DNA from 2 places in the Bacillus spongiae genome. Region 1 is predicted to be linked to the other one. Evidence: a T-box and tRNA genes for the amino acid it is inferred to sense, from the RefSeq annotation. Region 1 holds a T-box; the other holds one or more tRNA genes.
The links. A T-box is a leader RNA that pairs with one kind of tRNA and senses whether it is charged. The one in region 1 lies ahead of tyrS (tyrosine--tRNA ligase), so its partner is inferred to be a tRNA-Tyr.
Positions count from the first base shown of each region.

Region 2: it encodes a tRNA-Tyr, which carries the amino acid that the T-box ahead of tyrS (tyrosine--tRNA ligase) is inferred to sense. The anticodon was not compared.

Region 1 covers NZ_JBBAXC010000016.1:101,111-104,507, reverse strand. The annotation lists gene tyrS (tyrosine--tRNA ligase) at 1-1,166, opposite strand, end outside; T-box leader at 1,230-1,446, opposite strand; gene WAK64_RS17520 (transglycosylase domain-containing protein) at 1,591-3,397, shown strand, end outside.
Region 2 covers NZ_JBBAXC010000003.1:92-3,488, reverse strand. The annotation lists gene WAK64_RS04240 (right-handed parallel beta-helix repeat-containing protein) at 1-584, shown strand, start outside; gene WAK64_RS04235 (GNAT family N-acetyltransferase) at 949-1,422, shown strand; tRNA gene WAK64_RS04230 (tRNA-Cys) at 1,761-1,834, opposite strand; tRNA gene WAK64_RS04225 (tRNA-Gly) at 1,843-1,917, opposite strand; tRNA gene WAK64_RS04220 (tRNA-Gln) at 1,921-1,992, opposite strand; tRNA gene WAK64_RS04215 (tRNA-His) at 2,032-2,107, opposite strand; tRNA gene WAK64_RS04210 (tRNA-Trp) at 2,119-2,192, opposite strand; tRNA gene WAK64_RS04205 (tRNA-Tyr) at 2,198-2,282, opposite strand; tRNA gene WAK64_RS04200 (tRNA-Thr) at 2,293-2,368, opposite strand; tRNA gene WAK64_RS04195 (tRNA-Phe) at 2,381-2,456, opposite strand; tRNA gene WAK64_RS04190 (tRNA-Asp) at 2,492-2,568, opposite strand; tRNA gene WAK64_RS04185 (tRNA-Met) at 2,575-2,648, opposite strand; tRNA gene WAK64_RS04180 (tRNA-Val) at 2,729-2,804, opposite strand; tRNA gene WAK64_RS04175 (tRNA-Glu) at 2,811-2,885, opposite strand; tRNA gene WAK64_RS04170 (tRNA-Ser) at 2,897-2,988, opposite strand; tRNA gene WAK64_RS04165 (tRNA-Asn) at 2,992-3,066, opposite strand; rRNA gene rrf (5S ribosomal RNA) at 3,074-3,189, opposite strand; partial or broken rRNA gene WAK64_RS04155 (23S ribosomal RNA) at 3,370-3,397, opposite strand, start outside.

The DNA.
Region 1 (3,397 bases):
TCCGTCGTACGTTCACCATTAATATAAATGGCTCCATTTTGAATATCTTCTCGTGCTTGGCGCTTAGAAGGTGAAATCTTGGCAGCTATGAGCAAGTCAATTAATCCAATCTCTTCTGCCTTATCTTGTTGAAATGAAGGAAAATCCTTAAATCCTTGTTTAATTTCAGATGATGTTAAATTTTTCACATCTCCACTAAAGAGAGCATTTGTAATCTTAATTGCTTGCTCTAATCCATCCATACCGTGAATGAGCTTTGTCATTTCCTCAGCTAACGCCTTTTGTGCTTTACGCAAATGCGGCTCTTCCTGTAGCGATACTTCTAATGCTTCAATTTCCTCTCTAGACAAAAAGGTGAAGAACTTTAAGTACTTTAATACATCTGCATCGGCTGTATTAATCCAAAATTGATAAAACTCATACGGAGTCGTTTTTTCTGGGTCTAACCAAATAGCTCCACTTTCTGTTTTTCCGAATTTCGTTCCATCTGATTTAGTGACAAGTGGAATCGTTAAACCGAATGCTTTCGCTCCCTCTTCCTGAGTCTTGCGAATAAGTTCAAGTCCTGTCGTAATATTTCCCCATTGGTCACTGCCACCAACTTGAAGCTTACAATTATGATGCTCATATAAATGCTTGAAGTCCATTGCTTGAAGAATGGTATACGTAAACTCGGTAAAAGAAATACCTGAATCGAGACGAGAAGAAATCGTATCTTTGGCAAGCATATAGTTCACCCCAACATGTTTACCAAAATCACGTAGGAAAGTCACCACATCCATTGAGCCAATCCAGTCATAGTTATTGACCATAACCGCACCATTATCACCTTCAAAAGAAAAGATTTGCTTGAGTTGTCCTTTTAAACAAGATACATTATGTTCAACCTGATCCATTGTTTGTAGCTTTCGTTCCTCTTTCTTTCCACTTGGATCCCCAATTAGACCTGTTGCCCCACCGACTAATACTAGCGGTGTATGTCCATGAAGTTGAAAACGTCTTAACGTTAGGAAAGGAAGTAAATGACCGATGTGCATACTATCTGCTGTAGGGTCAACACCACAATAAATCGCTATTTTCTCGTCAGATAGTAACTTTTCTAGCCCTTCTTCGTCCGTTTGTTGATATATGATTCCTCTCCATTCTAACTCACTCAATAATTCCATTTTTAAATTCCTCCTACTAATACTCTATATTGTATTGAAAGCATAAAAAGCGTCCCTGCAATATGCAGGGACGCTATATGCGCGGTACCACCCAACTTAAAGAACTAATTCTTCATCTCATCATAAAATAACGGTCTTCCCGTTTACTGCTACTACTATCATTATTCACAGTAAAAGCTCTAGGAGGTAATTCACTCGCATATTTGTACTGATTTTCACCAACCATCAGCTCTCTAAAAACAGGGATATGCTCGCTACTTCATCCTTTCATAGCCAGTTTCTTATTCATTTGTTATAATTATATATTAAGTTATTTAACATGAAGTAAGTGTAAATGTCAAATGTATCATGAATTTAATAATCCTATCATATTCAGCGTGACAAAATATGCTATAATGTATGTGATTTCGGGGGGATTGTATAAATGAATAAAAAATGGAACCTAATCAAGGAGAAAGCCAGTCTTGTCACTAATTTCTTTCAAAATAAAAAGGTTCGTAAAAGCACGAGAATTACATTCGGCGTCACTTGGAATTTACTCCTTGTTTTTCTCATCTTAATGACGATGGGATTTACATTTGCCGGAGGAGTAGGGGCTGGCTATTTCGCTTCACTCGTGAAAGACGAATCAATTCGATCATACGATAGTATGAAAAAAGACATATACAACTATGAAGAAACGTCAAAATTATATTTTGCTGATAATCAATTTTTAGGACAGCTCAGAACTGATTTAGAGCGTGAAGAAATAGAAATTGAAGACGTGTCAGAGCACTTAATTAATGCGGTAATCGCCACGGAAGATGAATACTTCGAAGAGCATGAAGGAGTCGTCCCAAAAGCGATTCTTCGAGCTATTTTCCAAGAGTTCACTAATTCCAACGTTCAATCAGGTGGTAGTACACTGACACAGCAATTAATTAAAAACCAAGTATTAACAAACGAAGTCTCATTTGAGCGAAAAGCAAAAGAAATTTTACTTGCCCTTCGGTTAGAGCGTTTCTTTGAGAAGGAAGAGATTCTTGAAGCTTATCTTAATGTAGCCACTTTAGGCCGAAATTCATCAGGCCGAAATATTGCTGGCGTGCAATCTGCCGCACAGGGGATTTTTGGGGTCAATGCGAAAGATTTAACCATACCTCAATCAGCTTTTATTGCAGGACTTCCACAAGCCCCATTTTCTTACACACCATATACAACCATGTCTGAAGACGGCACCTTAAAAAGTGCGGAAGGGCTTGAACCTGGTTTAACAAGAATGAAAACCGTATTAGCCCGCATGCTAAAGGAAGGTTATATAACGGAAGAAGAATACGATAATGCCGTCAATTATGATATTGTAAAAGATTTTATAAAGCCGAAAGAGAATCCTGCAGAAAAATATCCATATTTAACGCAAGAATTAGAGAATAGAGCAAAAGAGATTATCGCTTCGATTCTGGCAGAAAAAGACGGCTATACAGAAGAAGATTTGCAAATGGATGGAGAGCTAGCAGAGAAGTATACTACGCTTGCCGATCGAGATATGCGTCAAAATGGCTATGAAATTCATTCGACCATCATGAAAGATATATACGATGCTATGCAGGTGACGAAGAACGATTTTTCAGACTATCATCCTACTCGAACGGTTGAAGAAACAGATCCTGAAACAGGAGAGACGATTAATAAAGATGCTCCCGTTCAGGTCGGTGCCATTATGATTGAAAATTCTAGTGGAAAAATCCTTAGCTTTGTCGGTGGCCGCGACCATGATATACAAGCACAGAACCATGCAACACAATCCGAACGGCAAAATGGATCTACAATGAAACCCCTCATTGTCTATGCTCCAGCACTTGAGCTTGGGTTAATTGCACCTAACACGCCTGTACCCGATGTAAGTTTTACAGCAGGTAAATGGAATCCGAAAAACTATACTAGTACGGTATATGGATTAATGCCTGCGAGATCAGCAGTTGCTCGTTCAACCAACCTAGCTGCCGGAAGAACATATTTAAAATTTATAGACCAACTGCCTGCTAAAAATCTGGACAAAATGGGCTTTACGTCTCTTGAAGAAGAAGAATATTATTACCCATCACTTTCTCTTGGCGCGATGACTGTTGGGGTGACTTTGGAAGAAAATGCTAACGCGTATACTACATTTACCAACGGTGGCCAATTTATCGATGCTTATATGATTGAAAAGATTGTTGATCGTGATGGGAATATTATGTATCAAAATAAAA
Region 2 (3,397 bases), on a different contig from region 1:
ATAATGTTGTAAAAGAAATCGAATCGAGATTTAATACATTGAGAGGTCTTATTATTTTGGGAGTAAACAATCTCATATTAAACTGTAAGGTAGCAAATAATGCAGATGTCGGTATATTAGCTAGCAGAAACAATTGTATTATGAATTGTAAAATGACAAATAATGATCGAGGTTTTAACGGCGGTATAAATAACATATTAATCCATAACTTGTTCAAGGAATCTGGTTTAACCGGCTGCTTTTTAGGAAACAACAGTATTGCCTTTAGGAATACATTCCTCAATGGTTTAAGAGGTCTTGACGTCAATAGCAATAATATGATTATTGAAAACATGTCATGCAGAAACAGTGAGACTGGAATATTAATCTCTTCTGATGATAATGTTATTGACTCAAACTTAACACGTAATAACAATCTTTCAGGTATCAATGTGATGGAATTTGCAACAAATAACACAATTAGGTTCAACAAGGCATTTAACAATTCGTTATTTGATATTCAAGCTACCCCTCCAGCTAACGAAAACAACACTTTTAACGGCAACAAGTGCGGGAATAGCTTCCCACCAGAACTTTGTACTTAAACGAATCATATTCGTGTCATTTCGACTCACCATAGTAGAGTTTCCTCCCCCTCGTATGTATTTCCCTATTCCAACAAGTAATCTTGTTAACAGCAATATGAACGCCTCAACAATGTTCTTTTTCTCCTCCCTCTTCAACTTATTTGACAGGCCTTGATGGCACGTTTCCTGTATTATTAGAATAATCTTCTTACGTATAATCTCTTAAACAGAAAATATTGATTCAACAAGTTATATTTCTTGATAGGGAAATATCATACTATAGAAGTAGTTGTTAATAATTAAATACAAGAAATTGACCTTTTTTGTAAAGAACAGTATTGATAGCTTTAGTGCAACATAAACCGTAGAAATGAGGGGTACTATGAACTTAACAATTAAGAAAATGGATATTAATTCAGCTAAAACTATCCTAAGTTGGAGATATGAAAAACCATATGATTTTTATAATAATGATATAACTGAAGAAGGAATAAATGAACTGCTTGATGGTTCTTATCAAGCTATCATTGACAAAAATAATAAAATCTTTGGTTACTTATGTATAGGGGAGTCAGCTCAAATCCCGGTTGGACATAAACATGGTGTATATAATGATAAGTATGTAGATATGGGTCTTGGAATGGACCCATATTATGTAGGAAAAGGATACGGGTATGAATTTTGTACATATATAATGAACCACATAAAAGAAAACTCCCCGGGGATCCCTATAAGACTATCAGTTGCAACATTTAACGACAGAGCTATTAATTTATACGAGAAACTAGGATTCATAAAGAAGGACAAGTTCACAACTGACTTTGCAGAGTTCATAACGATGATTAAAGATAATTAACAATACTATTCAATTATCGGAGATTTTAATGAAATTAACCTTAAGCTCAGAGCAGTAAACTCTGAGCTTGTTTGCGTGCTTTTTACTGTGTGATTTAACCTGTAAATTAAAATGTAAACGTAATTTATCTTGTTACTTTAAGTTTTCTCCACAATACCTAAACTACATATCGATAAGAAAGAGGACTTTTTATGTCGATATGACTAAATTGCTCAAATCGAACATAAAAAAACAATACATTCTATGTGTATTGTTGGTTATAAGTATGTATATCGATTTTTAATGCTAAAGTACATTTAAAATCTTATTTGTCTGCTCATTTTGCCATACAGTCAAAATGGAGGCGGCAACCGGATTTGAACCGGTGATAAAGGTTTTGCAGACCTCTGCCTTACCACTTGGCTATGCCGCCATTTAAATTGGAGCGGAAGACGGGATTTGAACCCGCGACCCCCACCTTGGCAAGGTGGTGTTCTACCACTGAACTACTTCCGCAAGCTGGGCTAGCTGGATTCGAACCAACGCATGACGGAGTCAAAGTCCGTTGCCTTACCGCTTGGCTATAGCCCAATAATAGTATATGCCATCTATTTACTTATGTGAATAAAATGGGGCGGCTGATGGGAATCGAACCCACGAATGTCGGAACCACAATCCGATGCGTTAACCACTTCGCCACAGCCGCCATTATTTAATTGGCAGGGGCAGTAGGAATCGAACCCACACCAAAGGTTTTGGAGACCTTCGTTCTACCGTTAAACTATGCCCCTATAAATGGTGGAGGGGGACGGATTCGAACCGCCGAACCCTGAGGGAGCGGATTTACAGTCCGCCGCGTTTAGCCACTTCGCTACCCCTCCACAAATGATCTGGTGCCGGCAAGAGGACTTGAACCCCCAACCTACTGATTACAAGTCAGTTGCTCTACCAGTTGAGCTACACCGGCATGATTTTTAAATGGTGGCTCGGGACGGAATCGAACCGCCGACACATGGATTTTCAGTCCATTGCTCTACCAACTGAGCTACCGAGCCATTTAATCATGACTTTTGTGAATCTAATTATATTATGGCGGTCCGGACGGGACTCGAACCCGCGACCTCCTGCGTGACAGGCAGGCATTCTAACCAACTGAACTACCGGACCAATGTATTGCGGGGGCAGGATTTGAACCTGCGACCTTCGGGTTATGAGCCCGACGAGCTACCAGACTGCTCCACCCCGCGACGATAATAGCGTGAAAATTAATAACTATGTAATTTCATTTTTCAAATATTTTAAGCGATATTTGAAAGTTAAACATTAATGGTGGAGGATGACGGGATCGAACCGCCGACCCTCTGCTTGTAAGGCAGATGCTCTCCCAGCTGAGCTAATCCTCCGTATAATGGTGACCCGTACGGGATTCGAACCCGTGTTACCGCCGTGAAAGGGCGGTGTCTTAACCGCTTGACCAACGGGCCATAATACTCGATGGCGGAGAGCAAGGGATTCGAACCCTTGAGACAGCGGTAACCGTCTACACGATTTCCAATCGTGCTCCTTCGACCTCTCGGACAGCTCTCCAATTGGCTCCGCAGGCAGGATTCGAACCTGCGACCGATCGGTTAACAGCCGATAGCTCTACCACTGAGCTACTGCGGAACATTATGCCTGGCGACGTCCTACTCTCACAGGGGGAAGCCCCCAACTACCATCGGCGCTAAAGAGCTTAACTTCCGTGTTCGGTATGGGAACGGGTGTGACCTCTTTGCTATTGCCACCAGACTTTTTTCAAAGACAAGTATTATTATACAGCTTTTAATATATTTTTCAAGAGTTTTTTTAAATTTTACCCTCAAAACTAGATAAAGATTGATGAAGAGTGAGTAATCACCGTTCTTACGCTGTCCAGCTACAGCTCCTATGTGCTTGTCGCACATGAACAGTCGCTTTCACTTGTTTCTTTTGGTTAAGTCCTCGATCGATTAGTATT